Regions from separate parts of the Blautia sp. NSJ-175 genome, predicted to be linked through region 1. Evidence: predicted binding sites of a transcription regulator. Region 1 holds the regulator's gene; each other region holds the start of a gene.
The links. The regulator Rex, encoded in region 1, represses fermentation and respiration genes when NADH is low (regulators of the CRP and FNR family bind a similar motif). The targets are predictions, from matches to a motif close to ATTGTTAANTANTTAACAAT.
Positions count from the first base shown of each region.

Region 2: the regulator Rex is predicted to act here: its motif matches at 3,717-3,736, upstream of MUB35_RS20260 (phosphoenolpyruvate carboxykinase (ATP)).
Region 3: the regulator Rex is predicted to act here: its motif matches at 1,474-1,493, upstream of MUB35_RS19285 (oxidoreductase).

Region 1 is NZ_JALIFQ010000020.1:60,149-67,868, reverse strand. It holds gene MUB35_RS23770 (NADP-dependent isocitrate dehydrogenase) at 1-129, shown strand, start outside; gene MUB35_RS23765 (TetR/AcrR family transcriptional regulator) at 298-957, shown strand; gene MUB35_RS23760 (ABC transporter ATP-binding protein) at 944-1,843, shown strand; gene MUB35_RS23755 (ABC transporter permease subunit) at 1,840-2,637, shown strand; gene MUB35_RS23750 (ABC-F family ATP-binding cassette domain-containing protein) at 2,700-4,607, opposite strand; gene MUB35_RS23745 (redox-sensing transcriptional repressor Rex) at 4,780-5,424, shown strand; gene MUB35_RS23740 (bifunctional ADP-dependent NAD(P)H-hydrate dehydratase/NAD(P)H-hydrate epimerase) at 5,524-7,026, shown strand; gene alr (alanine racemase) at 7,023-7,720, shown strand, end outside.
Region 2 is NZ_JALIFQ010000014.1:94,716-102,435, forward strand. It holds gene MUB35_RS20240 (hypothetical protein) at 1-39, shown strand, start outside; gene MUB35_RS20245 (hypothetical protein) at 184-1,080, shown strand; gene MUB35_RS20250 (cell wall hydrolase) at 1,332-2,162, shown strand; gene thrC (threonine synthase) at 2,184-3,671, shown strand; gene MUB35_RS20260 (phosphoenolpyruvate carboxykinase (ATP)) at 3,794-5,485, shown strand; gene MUB35_RS20265 (HD domain-containing protein) at 5,590-6,360, shown strand; RNA gene ssrS (6S RNA) at 6,416-6,597, shown strand; gene MUB35_RS20275 (aldose epimerase family protein) at 6,830-7,720, shown strand, end outside.
Region 3 is NZ_JALIFQ010000013.1:59,775-67,494, forward strand. It holds gene MUB35_RS19275 (TIGR03960 family B12-binding radical SAM protein) at 1-174, opposite strand, end outside; gene MUB35_RS19280 (LysR family transcriptional regulator) at 403-1,341, opposite strand; gene MUB35_RS19285 (oxidoreductase) at 1,530-3,473, shown strand; gene MUB35_RS19290 (MFS transporter) at 3,528-4,712, shown strand; gene MUB35_RS31045 (GNAT family N-acetyltransferase) at 5,013-5,342, opposite strand; gene MUB35_RS19300 (hypothetical protein) at 5,303-5,761, opposite strand; gene MUB35_RS19305 (Y-family DNA polymerase) at 5,773-7,320, opposite strand; gene MUB35_RS19310 (MalY/PatB family protein) at 7,470-7,720, opposite strand, start outside.

The sequences.
Region 1 (7,720 bases):
ACTACTATCGAAAAGGGAGAGATGACAAAAGACCTTGCACTCATCACGTCAATTAAGAATCCTTCTGTATTGAACAGCCGTGAGTTTATACTGGCTGTAAGGAAGAATCTGGATGTTTTATACGCGTAAAAAATAAGCGTCTGCTGATTTAAAAGTCCATGTAAGAGAGAGAAACAAGTCCCTGCTTACATGGACTTATTATTTGTGAAAAAAAGTCTCGGGCAGGGGTTGAAAAATTTAGTCAATTTCTTATAATGGGTATTAACCGAATCGGTAAAGCATTAAAGGAGGCACAGGATGGAGGACAGACTTAGCAGTCTCTCAGAAGAGAAGAAGAACGCGGTTGTCAATGCAGCACTGGAAGTGTTTGGCACCAATGAATACAAACGGGCATCCACAGACCTGATCGCTGCAAAGGCAGGCATCTCAAAAGGGCTGCTGTTTTACTATTTTAAAAATAAGAAAGAGCTGTATATGTACATATTTGAGTATGTCATGGAGAAGGTAGGACCGCGCCTTTTAGACCGGCACTTTTTTGAAATAACGGATTATTTTGAGCTGCTGGCCTATGCAGCAGACAAAAAAGCCCGTATCCTCTCCAGTTTTCCCTTTCTTATGGAGTTCAGTGTCCGGGCATTTTTTACATCCAGGGAGGACGTATCGGAAGATATGAACTCTTTTATGAAAAACCAGATGGATACCATGTTCGTGGATTATTTCAAGAATGTAGATATGACTAAATTCAGGGAGGACATAGATCCCAAAGAAATACTGAACATGCTTCTCTGGCTCACTGACGGATATCTGCACCAGAGAATGTTTTATACCGATACGGTGGATGCGGATGAATTGATGCGTCAATTCAGAAAATGGTCAGAAATGCTGAAGCGGATCGCATACAAAGAAGAGTATCTAACCGAAATGGTTGGAAGGAGGCAAAAAAATGAACGTGATTGAAATCAGTCATATTACGAAAGACTATGGGCAGAACCGCGGCGTTTTTGATGTTAGTTTTTCTGTAAAACAGGGAGAGGTACTGGGGTTTTTAGGGCCAAACGGTGCCGGTAAGACAACCACGATCCGGCAGTTGATGGGATTCATCAAACCGGATAAGGGCAGACTGTCCATTCTGGATATGGACTGCTTCAAAGAGTCGGATAAGATCCAGACATCTCTTGGGTATCTGCCGGGAGAGATCGCTTTTATTGATTCGATGACAGGGATGGAGTTTATCCGCTTTGTGGCTAAAATGAAAAATATGAGAGATATGGGCCGGGCACAGGAACTGATGAAGATGTTTGACTTGAACGCGTCCGGCAAACTGAAGAAAATGTCAAAGGGCATGAAGCAGAAGATAGGAATCGTCTGTGCCTTTATGAACCCGCTGGCCAGCATCCTGATCCTGGATGAACCCACCAGCGGACTAGACCCTCTGATGCAGAACCGTTTTGTGGAGCTGATCCTTTCCGAGAAGAAAAAGGGAAAGACCATTTTGATGTCTTCTCATATGTTTGAGGAAATTGAGCGCACCTGTGACCGCGCTGCCATTATCCGAGACGGACGGCTGGTTGCAGTGGAGGAGATGGAGAAACTGAAAGAGGGGCGGCAGAAGGTGATTGATATCACCTTCCGGGAGGCGGATATGGCAGAGGCATTCGCTGCCGCATTCCCGGAGGCAGTCTATCAGCCCGGCAGTAAAACGGTAACGGCCAAGGTTGGAAAAAACCTGGATGCCTTTATCAAAAAAGCAGGCGCCTATACGGTCACGGATTTCGACGTGCGCACACAGAGCCTGGAAGAGTTCTTCATGCATTTCTACGGAGAGGGGGCAGCAAAATCATGAATGCTACACTGTTTAAAAAAGAGATCAAATCCAACTGGCTGCTGCTCGTCATTTTTCTTGTAGTGCTCAGTGTATACGGAAGTATGATCACCATGATGTTTAACCCCGAGATGGGAGACAGCCTGAAAATGATGGCTGACAGTATGCCGGATCTGTTTGCGGCATTCGGCATGGCTGACGTGGGCCAGACGCTGCTGGAATTTGTATCCGGATATTTATACGGAATGCTGTATGTGGCCTTCCCCGGGGTATTTATCATTATCCTATCCAACAGACTGGTATCCAGATATGTAGATAACGGTTCCATGGCCTACCTGCTGGCGGTACCACAGAAACGATGGAAGATCATGCTGACTCAGTGTGTCTTCATGCTGACCTGCCTGGTTGTCATGGTGGTATATGTGACCTGCCTGATTCTTGCTTTCAGTGAGGCGCTTTTTCCGGGAGAGATGGAGACAGGTGCTTTCCTTCGGATCAATGTGGGATTATTGGGTATCCTTGTATTTTTCGGCGGGACATGTTTCTGTGCATCCTGCTGCAGCAATGAGACAAAGACTTCCTCCGCGGTCAGCACAACCGTGGTGGTATATTCCATTCTCGTGCAGATGATATCACAGGTGGGGGATAAATTCGAGAAAGTAAAATACGCCACCCCCATAACCCTCTTTGATATTGACGGGCTGGCTGCAGGTGACGGGAAGGCGTGGATCATGTGCGGCATTTTGTATCTGGCAGGAATCCTGCTTATGGGAATAGGGATCATACGGTTCAGCAAACGGGATCTGCCTTTGTAAGAGATGGAATCGCAGACGGCCGAAGGATAGCAGCCGGATATAAAAAACGGGAGGAGCAGGCATTATGCCAGCTCTTCCCATTTTTCATACAGTTCTTCCAGCTTTTCTGCAATCTCAGCTTTTTCATTGGCAAGCCGGACGCATTCAGCCACATTGACGGCAACTTCAGGCTTTTCCATCTCACTGTCGATCTCTTTGTCCCTGGTTTCCAGGCGTTCAATCTCTGCCTCTGTCTTCTTCAGATCATTTTCACGCTTTCTCTGGCGTGCCTGTTCTTCTTTGCGCTGTTTCCAGTCCAGTTTCGTGGCGGATACGGATTCCGCAGCCTGTTCCTCCTCAAGGCCCGGCGCATAGATGCGGGTGAGCTCCTCCCTCTTCTCCATGTAATAATCATAGTTGCCGATATAGTTTACCATACTCTGGTTGGTCAGCTCCAGGATCCTGGTGGCGGTACGGTTGATAAAGTAACGGTCATGGGATACATACAGCACCGTACCCGTATAATTGCGCAGGGCCTCCTCCAGGATCTCCTTTGACATAATGTCAAGATGGTTGGTAGGCTCATCCAGGATCAGGAAATTGGCTTCTGAGAGCATGAGCTTTGCCAGGGATACGCGGCCCCGTTCCCCGCCGCTTAAGGATGCGATCTTTTTAAAGACATCATCCCCGGTAAAGAGAAAGGCAGCCAGCAGATTGCGGATCTCCGTGTTGGTGAGCTTGGGAAAATCATCCGAAATCTCCTCGAAGATGGTTTTTTCCATATGCAGCACGTGGTGCTCCTGGTCATAGTAGCCGATGTGTACTTTACTTCCCAGATGGAAGACGCCGGCGTCGGCCGGGACCAGCTCGTTCAGTATTTTGAGTATCGTCGTTTTTCCGGTTCCGTTATTCCCGATGATGGCCACACGCTCCCCGCGTTTGATGGAAAAGTTCAGATCAGAAAACAGCGGGAGGGAGGGAAAGGATTTAGAGAGATGTTCCACGGTCAGCACATCCATGCCGCTCTCTATGCGGGGCTTCAGGTAAATACGCATGGACGCGTTTACCTCAGTCGGTTTTTCTATGACTTCAATCTTATCCAGCATCTTTTCCCGGCTCTCAGCCCGCTTAATGGACTTTTCCCGGTTGAACTGCTTTAATTTGGCAATGACTTCCTCCTGGTGTTTGATCTCCTGCTGCTGATTGAGGTAGGCCTGGTAGGCATCTCTGCGAAGCTGGGCCTTTTTCTCACTGTAGGCGGAATAGTTTCCGCTGAAGGAGCTTACCTTTCCGTTGTCAATATCAATCACCTTGGTCACGATCCTGTCCAGAAAATACCGGTCGTGGGATACGATAAGGACAGCTCCCGGATAATTCAAAAGGTACGTCTCCAGCCAGGAGATGGAGTCCATATCCAGATGGTTGGTAGGCTCATCCAGAAGGATGATATCCGGTTTTGACAGCAGCAGACGGCCAAGGGCCACACGGGTTTTCTGGCCTCCTGACAGGGTGGAGATTTCTTTTTCAAAGTCACTCTCCGGAAAGCCGAGTCCCTTCAGTACGCCCACAAGCTCACTTTTATACGCATAGCCGTTCTCCATCTCAAACTCATGGGTCAGCCGGGAATACGTCTCCATCAGGCGGTCCAGCTCCTCCCCTTGGGCGTGCTTCATCTGTTTTTCGGTTCTGCGCATATGAAGCTCCATATCCAGAATATGCTGTTTGACCTGGAGCAGAGAGTCATAGATGGTGAGCGCGCTGTCCAACTCCTGATGCTGGGCCAGATAGCCGATGGTCCTGCCCCTTGATAAGATTACCTCTCCGCTGTCCGCGGGAATCTCCTGCATGATGATGCGCAGCAGTGTGGATTTTCCTGCTCCGTTGATGCCCACCAGGGCGGCTTTTTCGCGTTCTTCTATATGGAAGGAGGCATCATGGATCAGATTCATGCCTCCGAACGATTTTTCAATGTTTTGACATGCCAGTATCATTTTATACGAATCTCCTTTATCTTTTGGTTCACCCTTCCTATTATATCGGAAATTCAGAATTTGACAACAGATAAAAACAACAATAACTGGAATTGTATTTGACTTTATTTTAACAATTATATATAATATTCCTATATGAAACAGAAAACTTAGACATAAGGAGGGTAAAGTCGTGGACGAAAAATGCATATCAAAAGCAGTCATCAGAAGACTTCCCCGATATTACAGATATTTAGGAGAACTTTTGGAAGATGGTGTGGAACGTATTTCCTCAAACGAGCTGAGCAGCAAGATGCGCGTGACCGCATCCCAGATTCGCCAGGACCTGAACAATTTCGGAGGATTCGGGCAGCAGGGATACGGCTATAATGTGCAGTACCTGTATACAGAGATCGCCAAGATCCTGGGGCTCGACAGGACCCACAACATGATCATCATCGGAGCCGGCAATCTGGGACAGGCACTGGCCAATTATGTACAGTTTGAAAAGCGCGGATTTAAAGTGGTGGGTATATTTGATGTGAATCCGGTTCTGAAAGGTATCTCTATCCGTGGGAACGAAATTCTTATGATGGATGAACTTCCCCAGTATCTGAAGGATAATGATGTTCAGATAGCAGCGCTGACTCTGCCTAAGAATAACGCGGAGGAGACAGCCAACCTGCTGGTGGAAAACGGAATCAAAGCCATCTGGAATTTCGCACATCTGGATCTGGAGGTCCCGGAGGATGTCATCGTGGAAAATGTACACCTTTCTGAGAGCCTCATGCGATTGTCTTATAACCTGAATTGTTATGTGACCGAACATAAAAAGTAAGAAAAGGCTGCTGCGGAATTTTTGCGGCGGCCTTTTGCTCTGCAGGAAGGTTTGACAGACTTCCCTGATTCATACCGGAATAAGAGAGGAGTGTATGATATGAAACAAATCGTAACCGGCGGACAGATGAAGCTATTGGATGAATACACGATCCACGAGATCGGGGTTCCCTCCCTGGTACTTATGGAGCGGGCAGCTCTGAGTGTCTGTCAGGCACTTCGGGAGGAAAATTTTCCTCTGAAAAGAGTTCTGGTGCTCTGCGGTACCGGAAATAACGGTGCGGACGGCGTAGCGGTGGCCCGTATGCTCCATATGACAGGTGTCTCGGCAGATATCTGTATACTTGGAAAAAAGGACCATTATACAGAAGAAATGAGAAAGCAAGTGAAAATTGCAGAAAATTATCATATATCCTTTGTCAAGAATGCAGTACCTGCTGAATATACTACTATAGTAGATGCTGTCTTTGGTGTAGGTCTGTCCAGGGAAGTGGGCGGAAAATACAGGGACACCATCGAAGCTCTGAACCGGTCAGGGGCAAAGGTCATGGCAGTGGACATTCCATCAGGTATCAGTGCTGATACGGGGAAAGTGCTGGGCTGCGCAGTGAAGGCTGATGTGACAGTCACCTTTGCTTATGAGAAGGCAGGTCTTTTATTCTACCCGGGCGCATCCTGCGCGGGCAAGGTAAGGACGGCTGATATCGGAATCTACAGGCTGCCTCAGAATGATTTTGAACTGTCCATACAGAGCTGTGAGGAGAAGGATCTGTGCCGGATTCCGGCGAGAAAGCCGGACGGGAACAAAGGAACTTTCGGGAAAATATTCCTGGCAGCCGGCAGCCGGGATATAAGCGGCGCGGCATATCTCTCCGCCTGTGCGGCTCTTAGGGCCGGCGCAGGCATGATAAAGGTACATACCAGGGAAGAGAACCGTCAGGCACTGACCACAATGCTGCCGGAGGCCATGTACAGCTTTTATGACGATGAAGAGATCCGAAAAGAACAGATCCGGGAAGGGCTTGCATGGGCTGATGTGATCGGGGTAGGACCGGGACTCGGCACAGGACAGCAGGCGGAAGATATTTTGTATACCATACTGGCGGAGGGCAGAAAACCTCTGCTGATCGACGCGGACGGCCTGAATCTGCTGGCCGGCAGAATGGAAGTGCTGTCCCAGTATCCGGCACCGGTCCTTGTGACACCGCATCTGGGTGAGTTTTCCAGAATCTCCGGGGTATCTGTGGAGGAGTGGAAGGAAGCGCCTCTTTACCTGACAAAACGTTTTGCCGGGAAATATCACCTGACAGTCGTGTGTAAAGATTCACGTACCGTCATTTCCGACGGCGGCGAGGAGATATTTATCAACACCTCCGGCAACAGCGGTATGGCAACAGCGGGAAGCGGGGACGTGCTCTTTGGCATCCTCATGGGATTTTTGTCCCAGGGACTTTCAGCCAGGGAGGCGGCAGCTCTCGGCGTTTATTTCCACGGTATGGCAGGGGATATGGCCGCCGCCCAAAAAGGTGAGTACAGCATGATTGCCGGGGATATCATTACACAGACAGCGGAGATCTTGAAGAAAAGAGGAGCAGTTTTATGAAGACACCAAACAGGATTTACGTTTCCATAGATTTGGATGCGGTTTCCTATAATCTGGAAAATATGAAGAAGAATATCCATGAGGACACGAAGATCATAGCCGTACTCAAAGCGGACGGCTATGGACACGGAGCGCTTCCCATTGCCGAACACATAGAATCACTGCCCTATATTTGGGGATTTGCAGTGGCCTGTGTGGAAGAGGGACTTGCTCTTCGGGAGGGCGGCATCAAAAAGCCTGTTCTGATCCTTGGATATACCTTCCTGGAAGATTACGAGACGATTATCAAGAACGATTTCCGTCCAACCGTTTTTACCGGTAAGATGGCTGAGGATTTATCGGACACGGCAAAGCGGCTGAACAAAACAGTAAAGATACATATTAAGCTGGATACAGGCATGACCCGTATCGGCTATCGCGACTTACAGCATGATGTACCGGAGATTCTGAAGATTGCAGAGATGCCCGGCCTTGAAGTAGAAGGTCTGTTCACACATTTTGCCAGAGCCGATGAGACGGACAGGGAACCGGCGTATGTGCAGCTTGAGAGATACCTGAAATTTGTCCATGCACTGGAGGAGAAGGGGCTGCATGTGCCTCTGAAGCACTGTTCCAACAGCGCAGGTATCATCCGTATTCCCGAGGCGAACATGGATGCAGTGAGGGCAGGCATTATTCTGTACGGCCTGTATCC
Region 2 (7,720 bases), on a different contig from region 1:
TTGGATGAAATGGCATCTCAGATAAATGAATCAAAATAAGCATTTTCAAAATTGAGAGATCAATTTTTATGCCATCATTTTTAACATCATTTTCGCACATATGCAACAAAACAGGACTCAGCGGACACTTATAAAAAGAAGGGTAACGATTGCTGTGTATTTCAGAAAATGAGGTGAAATGATATGAAAAAAATAAAGGAAAAGAAGAGAGGCGGTATTTTTCTTTACACATTGGCATTATGTCTGGTACTGCTTACAGGGTGTTCCTCCATACAGAGACAAAGTGGCGGTGATAAAAGGACCGAACCGAGGGGAAATGTGTCTTCAGAGGTGGGAAATACATCCCGGGAGGACAACGAACCGGCTGCCCGGGAGTTTGAGATCACCGGGAAAGTGATCACAGCAGATGAGAACACCATACTGTTTTTACAGGATGGGGAAGAAAATGGTGGACTGGCCGACTTTGGCACAAGTGATGTCCTGTTTTATGACCAAGAAGGAACGGAATTAGAAGCAAAGGCACTCCGGCCGGGAATGCGCATCGCGCTTTCCGCAGCCGCTGACAGCACTTCTGTGGAGCGTTATCCGCTGGGAATCACAGGCGTTCACAAAGTCCGCGTTCTGGAACAGCAAAATGATGTGGTCGGCCTGTATCTTGACATCCTGAAGGCAGTCTACGGCGCAGACACGGCACTGAATGATAAGATCACCATAGCGGCTCTTGATCTGACAAAGGAAGAGAACCTTTCCAAACAGGAGAAGGAGGCCCTTCGATATCTTTTTTGGTCCTATTTGACAAATGCACAGGAAAGCCTGCCTGACGGCGGAAGTGGACATATAGATGTAATGCTGTCCACTTGGGAGGAACTGACGGAGGAAGGTTTGATCGATAAAGAAAACCTGGATTTTCCGGAAGGAATTCTGATAACCATAAAAGCAGGACAGATAAAAAATGACAGTTTCCGGTTTGATGTGGAAAAATGGCGTTCCGGTCTTGGTGCTATCGGGTATGACTCCTGCGAAGGGACATTTGAGGACGGCGCCGGAACTTACCGTCTGGGTGCGGCCTGGATATCATAAGCAGATAGAATAAAAGAAGATACAGATATTTCCACATTTTAGTGAAATAGAGGAAAAAAGCACGAAAAAGTGTATAAAATAACCATCAATAAATAAGATAATATTGTGAAGATTAGCTAAAAGACGCCCCGGCTTATTGACTTCCATTGCCCAATTATTTTATAATCCATATAATTCATGACATCAGAAACGGAACTGAGAGGTATCACTGGTGTCTATTCGAGATAAGAAAACAGGCAAAGGAAAAAGGTATGGACATTATTCGTACGATTGCGGCCGGATTTTTATTTTTGATCCGGAAGATATCTAAAAAGAGCCGGAGAACCTGTGCGCTGGTTATGACAGGGGCAGTGGTGATCGCTGCCGTGGCATTCACCTTCCATGGGCTTCATGCAGGCGGGAAAAATAATGTATATGCATCTGTGAGTGACGACAAAGATCCGCCTAACGATAAGGATGAGCCAGAGGAAGAACAGCTGTACGGTCTGGACGCAATTATTTCAGGCGTACTGATAAGTCAGGATACCCAGAGCGAAGTACATCGGCTCGGCACCTCCTGTGAGGCTGTGCTGGTAGGGCAGAGAACAGGAAAAAAGGTGCAGGAATCACATTTTGATTTCAGTGAAGAGACAGCCAGCAGTGTGGCTGAACTGGAGAATCATTCCATCGGCGCTTCTGAGAGTCTCCTCAGGATGACGGACCAGGATTATGAGACGCTTCTTAAAATTGTGGAGGCGGAAGCCGGCGGAGAGGATATCAAAGGCCGTATTTTGGTGGCAAATGTGATCTTCAACCGGGTGAAAAGCCCTGATTTTCCCAACAGTATTCACGATGTGGTGTGGGAGAATTCGGACGGAAGTCCCCAGTTTTCTCCTACGGTTGACGGCAGAATCGATACGGTCACCGTTTCAGAGGGGACCAGAGAAGCGGTCAACCGGGCGATAGACGGGGAGGATTACTCCCAGGGTGCACTGTTCTTCATGGAAGAGGCTTATGCGGAACAGCACAATATTAAATGGTTTAAAGAGGATTTAAAATTTTTATTCCAATATGGGGTACATGACTTTTTCACGTATCCGTAAAGAAGAAAGGACTTAAAAAAGATGGAGATTTTGTACAAGAGCACAAGAGGAACAGGGGAATGCGTAAAGGCATCCGAGGCAATTTTAAAAGGACTCTCAAAGGACGGCGGACTGTTCGTACCCACAAGTATTCCCAGGCTGGATATTCCCATGGAAAAATTGGCAGAGATGACTTACCAGGAGATCGCTTATGAGGTTATGAGCCGTTTTCTGACCGATTTTACAGAGGAAGAGTTAAAGGCATGTATTGCCAGAGCCTATGATTCCAAATTCGATACAGAGGAGATCGCCCCTCTGGTAAAGGCAGGCGGCGCATATTATCTGGAGCTGTTTCACGGAGCGACCATAGCGTTCAAGGATATGGCACTTTCCATCCTGCCCCATCTTTTGACCACCTCCGCAAAGAAAAATCATGTAAAAAATGAGATCGTTATCCTCACTGCCACATCAGGCGATACAGGTAAAGCAGCTATGGCCGGTTTCGCAGATGTGCCCGGTACAAGGATCATTGTCTTTTATCCCAAGAATGGTGTCAGCCCCATCCAGGAAAAACAGATGGTGACACAGAAGGGAAATAATACATATGTGGTGGGAATCACAGGCAATTTTGATGATGCCCAGACCGCAGTGAAAAAAATGTTCAATGACAAGGCCATGGAGGAGGAGCTTGACAAGGCAGGCTTCCAGTTCTCTTCTGCCAACTCCATCAATATCGGCCGTCTGGTGCCTCAGGTGGTGTACTATGTTTACGCTTACGTGAACCTTTTCAAGAACGGTGAGATAAAAGATGGTGAAAAAATTAACGTAACAGTGCCCACCGGAAACTTCGGAAACATCCTGGCAGCTTATTATGCCAAGAATATGGGCCTGCCGATCGATAAATTGATCTGTGCCTCCAATGAGAACAAAGTTCTCTTTGACTTTTTCTCTACCGGAAGCTATGATAGGAACCGTGACTTCATTCTGACCTCCTCTCCATCCATGGATATCCTTATATCCAGCAACCTGGAAAGGCTTATTTACCGCATTGCAGGGGAAAATGCGGACAAAAACCGGGAGATGATGGAGCAGCTTACCAAGGGCGGAACCTATCAGATCACAGAGGAAATGCGCGGCCAGCTTGCTGATTTCTATGGCAATTTTGCTACAGAGGAGGAGACTGCCCAGGCTATAAAGGCTCTTTATGAGGATACAGGCTACGTGATTGACACCCATACAGCGGTTGCTGCCTGTGTTTACGGAAAATACACAGATGAGACCGGAGATGAGACCAAGACGGTCATCGCCTCCACAGCCAGTCCGTTTAAATTCACAAGAAGCGTCATGAACGCCATTGACAGCAAATATGATGCCATGGGTGATTTCGAGCTGGTGGATGAATTGTCCAAAATTGCAAATGTGAAGGTTCCCAATGCCATTGAGGAGATCCGTACAGCCCCTGTTCTGCACGATACCGTGGTGGACGTTCCTGATATGCCTGCAGCAGTAAAAAATGTGCTCGGAATTTAAAAAATAAAAATTCTATAAAATGTAAAAAAATCGTCAAGAAAATACATTGTTAAAGTATTGACTTTTAAAAACTAACATGAGATAATAAATTGACTTTGAGATAAGATTAAGGAGGAAACCATATGTCAACAAAAGCATATTACCCAATCAACGAGATTGGAGCAGGCAAAACTGGCTTCAGCAAAACTCGTTCCATTATTGAAGCAGCATTCTATGGCAACAATGTTGTTAAGGTTAACACATTAAAAGAGGCATATGAATTAGCGAAGAACTCACCTGGAACAGTCGTTACAGATATGCCTGTTTATAGAGGCGAAGAGTTTGGTCTTGAGAGAGATGCTAAAGTTTTATTATTCAACGATGGTGCTATCACAGGACGTTATGCAGCAGCACGCCGTATTGCCGGAGAACCAGGTGTTGACTGCGCGGCTCTTGACAAAGTGGCTATGGATGCTATTTATGAAGCCCGCTGGAAAACCATGTACCATGCAGAGGTATATGTAGGTCTGGACCCGGAATTCATGGTAAAAGCTCACCTGCTGATTCCGGAAGGCGAAGAGAACATCATGTACTCCTGGATGCTGAACTTCCAGTATATGTCTGATGACTATGTAAAAATGTATAAAAATTCCCAGCCTGTAGGCGGCGGAAAAGAAGCAGATATTTTTATCTTCTCAGATCCTCAGTGGGCACCTGCAAGCCGTCCGGGCGTTGACTTCAGCTGCTTAAGCGATCCGCAGACTCTGTGCTACTTCAACACAGACCAGAACTGTGCTTGTATCCTTGGTATGAGATACTTCGGTGAGCACAAAAAAGGTACTCTTACCATGGCTTGGGCAATTGCCAACAGAAATGGTTATGCAGCATGCCACGGCGGACAGAAAGAATACACACTGGCTGACGGCTCCAAATACGTTGCTTCTGTATACGGTCTGTCAGGATCAGGTAAATCTACCATCACACATGCAAAACACAATGGCAAATACGAGATCAAGGTTCTGCATGATGATGCATTCATCATCAACACAGATACTTGTGCTTCCGTAGCGTTAGAGCCTACATACTTCGATAAAACTCAGGATTATCCTGCAGGATGCGATGACAACAAGTTCCTTCTGACATCTATGAATAACTCTGCTACATTAGACGAGGATGGAAACATCCAGCTTGTAACAGAAGATATCAGAAATGGTAACGGACGTGCGATCAAATCCAAACTGTGGGCACCGAACCGCGTTGACAAGATCGACGAGCCGGTTAACGCAATCTTCTGGATCATGAAAGACCCGACCATTCCGCCGGTAGTGAAATTAAAAGGTGCTTCTTTAGCATCTGTAATGGGCGCTACTCTGGCTACAAAACGTTCTTCAGCAGAGCGTCTTGCACCGGGCGTTGACCCGAATAAGCTGGTTGTTGTTCCTTACGCTAACCCGTTCAGAACATATCCGTTAGCTGATGACTACGAGAAATTCAAAAAACTGGTTGAAGAGAAAAATGTAGACTGCTACATCATCAACACAGGCGATTTCATGGGCAAGAAAGTACAGCCGAAAGATACTTTAGGTATCCTGGAAGCAATCGTAGAGAAGAAAGCAGACTTCAAACCTTGGGGACCGTTCTCCGATATCGAAATCTTCGATTGGGAAGGATTCGTTCCGGATATGAATGATGCAAGCTACGTTGATCAGCTCAGAGCTCGTATGAATGACCGTGTCAATGAGATCAAAGCTTTTGAGACAAAGAAAGATGGATATGACAAACTTCCTGCTGACGCTTTAGAGGCAATCCAGAAAGTTGTTGAAGAGCTGAAATAATTCAGTCTTGTAATAGAAATCTTGCGGACCGTCAGTGATGGCGGTCCGTTTTCCTGTTTCATACCCGGAGATATTCAAAGGTCCTCGGGCAGCGGAGAAAATATATGATGGATTTGGAATATGCAAAAGAAAGTTTCCGGCAATATCTCAATCATTACGACAGAAGCGACGATAAGATCATGCTGAAGGAGGTCCATACCTTCTGCGTCCTGGATGCAGCGGACTATATCTGCAGGGAAGAGAAGATTTCCAAGGAAGACCACGAACTGGCTCTTCTCATAGCTCTGCTTCACGATATCGGACGATTTGAACAGTTGAAGACCTTCCACAGCTATGACGACAATTTGTTTGACCATGCCGAGTTCGGCGTAAAGGTCCTCTTTGAGGACGGCATGATCAGGCAGTTTATCCGCGATGACAGGTATGACCCTATCATCAGGACAGCGATTGCCTGTCATTCCCTCTATGAAATACCAAAGGAAGTAGAGGGAAGGGAACTCCTGCACTGCAGGATCATCAGGGATGCGGATAAACTGGATAATTTCAGGGTAAAGGATACGGAGAAGGCTGAGGCCATCTTTGGCATTTCTGCAGAACAGGTAGGGCTTGAACCTGTCTCAGAAAACATCTTGAACGCCATAAGAGAACACCGCTGTATCCGGCGGGGGGAGAGAACCACGCATATGGATATGTGGATATCCTATCTGGCTTTTATCTTTGACTTAAACTTCCCTTCCAGTTTCCTTTACATTAAGAATCAGGACTACATGAACCGGAATATAGACCGCATTCCTTATGGGAATCCCAAGACAAAGGTAGATATGGAAGAAGTGCGTTCTATCTGTAATATTTATATTGAAGAAAAAATTTATTAAGTGTGTGCATTTTTGTTGAAAAAGTTCATATACTAGAGTATAATAAAGATACGAAGTAATCCTGGGGTGTGCGATGCTCCTACAGTTTTTGAACCTACATTTCTTTAAACGGGATTCCTATATTTCTGTTCAGATGTCAGGCCGTCATTGCGCAGCGGAAGGCAGAAGAACAGTTGCGGTTGCCCACCTGGCTTAGGCTAGGAGTCAGAAAGTAGGAAACGGCATCCTGGGATTATTAATATAACAGCAGGTTTGCTGATATATATGAATAGTGGACATTTGCAGCAGGAACGCCGCATTTGATGCGAGAGTCTGAAGAATCAGACTCTTTTTGTTTATAACAATAGGAACATGGACCCTCAGGGGAATGCGCAGTTGGCGCAGCAGGCAGATGACCGCACGCTTCGGCGCAGGAGTCCGGCAGGCAGGACTCATTGATATTAAATCATGAAAAACAGGAGATGAAGACATGGGAGTGACAAAAAAGAGCTTTGGAAAAAGTCCTGAAGGAAAAGATGTATTTCTCTATGAACTGAAAAATGAAAATGGTGTGGCAGCTTCTGTTACAGATTTCGGTGCCATACTGGTCAGCGTGATGGTTCCGGATAAAAATAAAAAGCTGACCGATGTGGTTCTTGGCTATGATACCGTGGAAGGGTATTATGAGAATAAACCTCATTTCGGTTCCCCCATCGGCAGGAACGGAAACCGTATCGGCGGAGCAAAATTCACCATTAACGGAAAAGAATATGTGCTGGCTCAGAATGACAACAAAAATAATTTACATAGCGGCCCGGATTTCTACCGTACCCGCGTATGGGATGTGGAAGAAGTAAAGGAGCAGGAGAACAGCATAACCTTCCGTATCTTCAGCCCGGACGGTGACCAGGGATTCCCCGGAAACTTTACCGGATATGTAACCTATAAGCTCACAGATGACAATGAGCTGGTTATGCATTATACGGGAAGTGCAGACGCGGATACTGTGGTGAACATGACAAACCATTCCTACTTTAACCTGGCAGGACATAATGCCGGAGCGGAGAGCATGCTGAATCATGTGGTTCAGATCCATGCACCGGAATTTACCCCGGTATCTGATTCCGAAGCTATTCCCACAGGGGAGATCCTGAAGGTGGAGGGCACACCCATGGACTTTACTTCTCCAAAGAAGATCGGACAGGATGTGGAGGCTGACTATGAACAGCTCATCTTCGGAGGCGGCTATGACCATAACTATGCACTTTGCAGGGAGAAGGGCGAGGTGAAAGAAGCAGCCGCTGCTCACAGTGATGAGACAGGCATTACCATGAAGGTGTTCACAGATCTTCCCGGCATGCAGTTCTACATCGGTAATTTC
Region 3 (7,720 bases), on a different contig from region 1:
TATCTGTATTCCCAGATGGGACATTCCGATTTCATACACATCCGGGAAACACATGGCAAAACGTATATCCACCTCATCTTTGTTCTTATTTACCGAGTTTACCTCATTACCAATGTAGCGGGCGGGTTTCTCGATTTTTAGTAATATTTCATCACTTAAAGCTAATTTTCTCATTATTTCTCCTTGATATTTTTTATAAATATACACAATATCAAACTATTCCTTCAGCCCACATCTCAACACAGGCCGACACAATTATAGCTCCATGCAGTATACTGTCCATATGAATGCTGCCTCACAAACACAATTTGTATCACTGTGATGCATGCTTGTTCAATTATACGCAGTTTGAGGAAGAACTTCAAGTAAAATTTGGTCTGTGCAGGCAAAACACCGGAATCATCAACAATCCGCAGGGAGATTACTTACCGGAGATTCCTCCCCCAAAGGGGGCACATTTTTTTTCGGAAATTGTTCTTTCAGATAACGGTAAAATGCCATCATATTCTCTGTCAGCACTTTATTATTTTTCTTAACAAAATTCACATCCCAGGTAAATCTGTCATCAGGGAACTTCTCATACCGAAGCCTGGCATCATCCGGCCGAATCGTATGGCCCGGAACCACAAACAGAAGATTATTGTGCTGGGCAATTTCTTTCAGCGAATTAAAATCACTGGACGCAATCACTATCTCCGGCTCAAAGCCCGCATTCCTGCAGGCAGTGTCAAAATTATGGCGGATATGAAACTGCGTGCTGAACATGGCATATCTCTGCCCTTTCAAATTCTCCATGGTAATCTTTTCTTTTTCATACAATTCATGGATACACGGTATACACAGATACACGCCCTCCTGAAACAACAGCTCCGATGAAAGCCTCTCCCTATCCACCACTCCCGTCGTGATACAAAAATCATATTCATCCTTCTTCGCAAGACTTTCCAGATAGTAATCCGTATGGTCTGAATACTCGATCTTCACATGGGGATGCAGCCTTTCAAAATCCCCTATCAGCCGGTAAGGCAGCGAAGAAACCACCCCGAATGCCATACCCAGATAAATCGTTTCCTGCGGCATATCCTCAATCTGCGTGATATGGGAGCACACATAATTCTTCCTCTCCAGAATAATACGGCACTCATTCAGAAAATACGTCCCAAACCTTGTCGGCGACACACCGTTAATATCCCGGTTCAGAAGCACACAACCAAGCTCCTCCTCCACTTCCCGGATGGTCTTTGATATCCCCTGCTGCGAAATATGATACGCCGCAGATGTCTTATTAATGCTCTTATATTCACATACCGCTACGAATAACTCCATTTGCCTGAATGTCATGTCCTAATCTCCTGTCTAAATCAGAAAGAATGCCTCTAACGCTCTGCCGGAAAAGATATTGAGGCTCCCTTTACCACTACAACCTTTTCCTTGTAATAGTACAATGTTTTTTCTTCTTTTTCAATCGCGGAATTTGTTATATATTTAACTTATCAAACAAACGTAAACGAAACTAAGGAGGTTTCTCAATGAAAAACAAGTATTATCCGCATCTTGCCAGCCCAATCACCATCAACAACCTGACATTCAAGAACAGAATCCTGGGCGCTCCCATGTCTAATCCCGAATTAGACTCTGACTGTAATATGCGCAAGGAAGAAATCGCATTTCACGAGAACCGTGCCCGCGGCGGCCTGGCAGGGGTTGCCATTGGTCTTGGCATCGTGGATGCCATCGGACGTTCCCACACGAAGGAAGTCAAGCTCTACGATGTTATGTCGCTTCCCTCCCTGAAGGAAGCTGCTAACGCCATGCACCGCCATAACTGCAATGCCGTTATGGAACTTGCCCACGGCGGCAAATTCGCCAATGCCCGGGGCCATGGAAGCGCAGAAGGTGTCAATATCGGCCCCAACGACGAGATCAACGGAGAAGGACATCCGGTCCGCAGCATGACGGAAGAAGACATCTACAGAGTTGCCGACTGCTTTGGTCAGGCTGCCAAACTGGTAAAGGAAGCCGGATTCGATATGGTACTGATTCACGGCGGACACGGCTGGCTCCTTGGACAGTTCAGCTCCCCGGCTATGAACCACAGAACAGACAGATGGGGCGGCAGCCTGGAAAACCGTATGCGTTTTTCTCTTCTTGTCATTGAAAAAGTAAGGGAAGCCGTAGGTCCTGATTTCCCCATCGAATTCCGTATGAGCGGTGCCGAGTTTACCAAAGGCGGATACGGTATCGAAGAAGGAATCGAGATGGCAAAAGCCATAGACGGCAAAGTTGACATTATCCATGTATCCGCCGGCGTTCACGAAGACCCGGAAGTATTTGTGCGTACACATCCGTCCATGTTCATTGAGCACGGCTGCAACGTATATCTGGCCGCAGAGATCAAGAAGCACGTCAAGACACCGGTGGCTACCCTGGGCGGCCTCAACGACCCGGATATGATGGAGGAAATCATCGCCACAGGCAAAGCGGATATCATAGAGATTGCCCGTCAGTCCATCTGTGACCCCTACTTCCCGGAAAAAGCATTTTCCGGCAACAAAGACGACATCACCCGCTGCTGCCGCTGCTTCACCTGCTTCTACAACTACCTGACAAACAGAACCTTCTGCTGCGCTTTCAATCCGGTTGTCGGCAATGAGCTGGAACACAAACATGCCTTTCCGCCTACAACACCGAAGAAAGTCATCGTAGTGGGCGGTGGCCCCGGCGGTATGGAAGCGGCCATCACAGCCGCAGGACGGGGACATTCTGTCACCCTTTACGAGAAAAACAGCCGTCTCGGAGGACAGCTTCTCTCCGAGCAGTACATACCATTTAAACAGGATATGTATAATTTTGTCAAAGTACTGGAAGGCCGCCTTGCCAAATCAGGTGTGGATGTACGCCTGAACACAGAGTTGACCGCAGAGCAGGCAGCCGCAGAAAATGCTGACGTTATCATCACTGCCATCGGTGCCAAACCCATTGTTCCGCCGATTCCGGGAATTGACAATGAAAAAGTTGTGGGGCTTACCGCTCTTCATCAGCCGGAACCGGCCCTTGGACAGAAGGTTGTCATCCTCGGCGGAGGACTTGTCGGTTCCGAATGCGCCATTTACCTGGACGGACTCGGCAAAGACGTAACGATCGTAGAAATGAAAGAGGACTGGGCAGCAGATTCCTATTTCATGCACAAAAATGCCATGAAGATTTATATGCGCGACAGCAACATCAAGATCCATGTGAACACCACTGCAAAGGCAATCACTGACAAAGGCCTTGTATGCCAGACTCCTGAGGGCGAGCTTGTTATCCCCGCAGACAACATCCTGCTGGCAGCCGGAATGAGAGCTGACCGAAAAACTGCCGAAAGCTTTTACAATGCAGCACCGCGTGTATTTGAAACAGGTGACTGTATCAAGGCAGGACGTGTTGTGGAAGCTGTCACTACGGGTTATTACCGGGCAATTGATATTTAAAGACTCGATTTATGACTTAACTACTCCATATTGGAACATGAAAGGATTAACATTATGGAAAAAGGCAGCAACCGAAGGGTGAAAACCGCCATTTACCTGTGTGCCATCCTGATGATGGGGGCTATCGCTGTGGCAAGCAATATTGCAAGTATTGCCGCAGCCTTCCCCGAGGCAGGCCAGACAAAAGTTGTCGCATATCTGATTTCCGCGCCCTGTCTGGTGGTTATACTGGTCACATTGGTTACAGGAAAACTGATGGATTTTGTCCCGAAAAAGACATTGATGATTGCAGGCGTTCTCTTCTGGCTTGTGGGGGGAGTTCTGCCTTACTTTATGGACAGTCTGGGGCTGATCCTTGTCATGCGCCTTATCTTCGGCGTAGGCGTGGGAATCGTCCAGTCCCTCTGTCCGGCACTGGTTATTGAGAATTTTGAAGACCCGGCCGAGAGGGCGAAAGTCATGGGGAATATGACCGCATTCCAGATGCTCGGTGCGATCTTCTTTTCATTGGTATCAGGCAACCTGGGCAGAATCAGCTGGAATATTGCGTTTTTAGTTCATCTCATCGCAATAGTATCCCTGATAGCCGCTGTCACCTGTATCCCCTACAAGCAGCCGGTTAAGACAAGTTCTTCCGGTGAAAAGGGGAAATTTCGGCCTACCGCTATGATGTGGGTATGGTGCGCGGCGTTCTTTGTCTATATGTCCGGTGCACAGACATATGCCAACTTTGCGTCCTCCCTCATCACGGAACAAGGTCTGGGTGACACGGTGGCAGCCGGTTATTCACTGGCATGTTTCGCCCTTGGCGGATTTGTTATGGGATTTATTTTCGGCAAAATTGCAGATATATTCAAGAAACTTACGCTTACCGTTGGCTGTGTGGTACTGTCATTATCCTTCCTAATCATGACATTTGCCGCTAACCTTCCCATGTCCTATCTGGGCGCGTTTATCTGCGGACTTGCCTTCTCCATCTGTATGCCGTGCATCTTAAACGGCGCAGGCGGAGCGGTTCCACAGGCTTCTTCCGGTATGGCAGTTTCCATTGCCACCTGCATGCAGAATGCAGGTATGACCGTGTGCCCGTACCTGGTGACAGCCGGCGGCGCAGCCTTTGCAGCTTCCGGGAAACTATCCGGAACACAGGGAGCCATGCTGTTCTCTATTATTATATTACTTGTACTGGCAGTGGCATTTACGGTGATTGGATTCGCCGGAAATAAGAAAACAATATAAAGTATAAAACAAGAATGGATCTTACACCAACTGCCGGAATCTTTCCTGGTCCGGCAGTTATTAACGAAAATTCTAACTCTTAATCCCGAAAAGCCGGGCTTTGTATTACGCGGTCCGTTTACAATTCTTCAATGAAATGATTTTCATACATATCCCAATACTTTTTATATACAAAATCCTCATTGCCGTTAAAATTTAATTGGTACATTCTAAATATTACGGGAATATTTTTGGGCTGCCACCGTTCTTCATACGAATAACAATATTTCATGCCCACTTTTTGCATAACCTTTCCGCTTCTCAGATTTTTCCTGTCATGAGTTGCCGTGATATAGGGAAGACCGTCTTTTTTACCTGCTCAATAACAGCTTTCGCCGCCTCTGACACAATTCCCTGATGCCAAAATTCCTTTCGGAGTCCATAACCAAAGTCGTGATGTTCTTCCATATCAACTTTAATATAACCGATCGGAAGGTTATCACTTTTAAGGCAAATGGCGTATGCGTATGCTTGTGGTAATTCATATTTTGCTGCATATCTTTCATAGTAAAATTTTTTAGTTTCTTCAAGACTTTCATTTATAATTTCTTTCAGCGTATGTTGTGCGTTTTCGGCAGTTTCCCGGTGAATATATCCCCTTCGATATTACATATCTCTTTCACAAAAATCTTCAAACCATCAACCAGCATTATGGTATCCTCATACTCGTCTATCTTCTTTATATTCCCGGTTACCGTAATATAGGAGCCACCGCTCTTTTTTTCGTCCGGCTTAAAATAAGTCACGGTTATCTGTGGTTGTCTGGGAAGCAGTATCTGTAACATTGCCATTTTTTCGTCCAAAACAGCCTTTGCATCCTCATCCAGCTCCATTCTTTCTTCTGTCCGTCTTGCCGTCTCCCAAATAGCGTCTTCATGTCCACTGAGAGCTGCAAACGGAGCAAATTGCGCTGCCCTGTCATGTATCGGCATCTGAGGATGGTGGGATGAGATATGATGCGGCAGACTGATAATATCGTCATAAGCATGTGAATTTCTATTTAACATCATTTATCTCCCTTCTATGCCTTATGGCCGCCAATCTGCTTATTGCGTTCTACCGCTGTCGCTCCTTCTTCCAGGTTCATGCCTTTCAGAATTGCATTTTTCCCGTATTTCTTTTTAATACTCAGCAGCGCCTGCTGCATTTTCTTTTCCCGCTGAAGCTCCGCTTCTTCCTCTTCCTTCTTTTTTTTCAGTGCCTCATAATCAGTGAATAGGTCAAGCTGCTCATATTCTTCCTCTCCCATTTCTGCTGTTCCTTCTGCAGCCAAACGATTTGCAGAAATATACATTCTTCTTACTAACAGATTTCTGTCAACAATTCTGTCATACAGCTCAGTAACCGCATTCAGGAGCAGCTTTGCAGAAGACGTCTTTTTCTTTAGATTTATTGTGCCATGGGCATGTTTTGGAGCCTTCCGGCCATAGCGGTCTGCAGAAATTTCACCCTTATACATCTTTTTAATGTCAGGGTCTTTCAGATTCTCTATATCATAGGAAACAGTCAGCACAAGCTGGTCTGTCACAAGCTCTTTGTCAACCAGGTCAAGTGCCAGCTGGTCCGTCATCTCACGAACGACAAGCCTTGCCTTTTGAAATGCATATGGACACGGCAGCACCTGGCCGGAACCGATACTTTTTTCAGCCGGTTTATAATTTTTAATATCAGCGATCGTGCAGGGTTCCCATCCCCAGGCATGGTCGATCAATAATTCCGCATTAACTCCAAACAGCTTATACAGCAACTCTTCATTATGGTATTCATTTGGTTTTCCCATGGAGCAGCGCGCGATATCTCCCATGGTATACAGTCCATTTTGTTCCAGTTTTTTTGCATAACCCTTTCCGACTCTCCAAAAGTCTGTCAACGGCTGATGGTCCCAAAGTATTTTTCTGTAAGACATTTCATTCAGGCTTGCAATACGGACCCTTTCTTTGTCCGGGGGGATGTGCTTGGCAACAATATCCATGGCAACTTTCGCCAGATACATATTAGTTCCGATTCCCGCCGTTGCCGTTATACCGGTATTTTTAAGCACATCCTGCATGATACTTTTTGCAAGTTTACGGGGTGAAACGGCATATGTGCTCAAATAATTTGTAACATCCATAAAAACCTCATCAATCGAATAGACATGGATGTCCTCGGGGGCAATATATTTTAAATAAATATCATAAATACGTGTACTGTATTCCAGGTAGCAGGACATTCTCGGCGGAGCAATGATATAGTCCGCTGAAAGTTCCGGTGACGCATCTAATTCATTCGCATCATATGAGGAACCTGTGAAGGTGTGCCCGGGCGATGCACTTAAACGTCGGGCATTAACCTTTCGCATGGTCTGCACTACTTCAAATAATCTTGGCCGTCCGTGAATCCCATAGTTTTTTAGGGATGGTGACACAGCAAGGCATATGGTCTTTTCCGTGCGGCCTGCATCCGCTACAACAAGATTTGTGGTCAATGGGTCAAGCTGTCTTTCGCGGCATTCCACCGAAGCGTAAAAGGACTTAAGATCTATAGCTATATAAGTACGATTACCGGTCACATAAAATTCCTCCTTCATTTTCTGCCTCAGTGTTTCCATACTGATTACACAATGTATAAGGCATATCTGAATAGTTTTTTTATATTATATAGCATAGTATATTTATTCACTTAAATCAAGGCTTTGTCGAATATATGTTCTATCTTTATTAAAATACACGCATGGTTTTAACTCGGTTCACAGACCCATGACTCGTAAGCTTTCACACTGTCCCTCAGACGTTTCATTCCATCTTCCACCTGCTGCCTTGGACATGCCAGATTCATGCGCAGGAAGCCACTCCCGTTCCGGTAATCGTTTCCGTCTGACAGGTATAAGCCGCTGTGGCTGCGGATAAAACGACAGAGTTCCCATGAATCTCCAGTTATAGACCTGCAGTCAATCCAGAGCAGATACGTTGCCCTGGCGGGAACGGCGG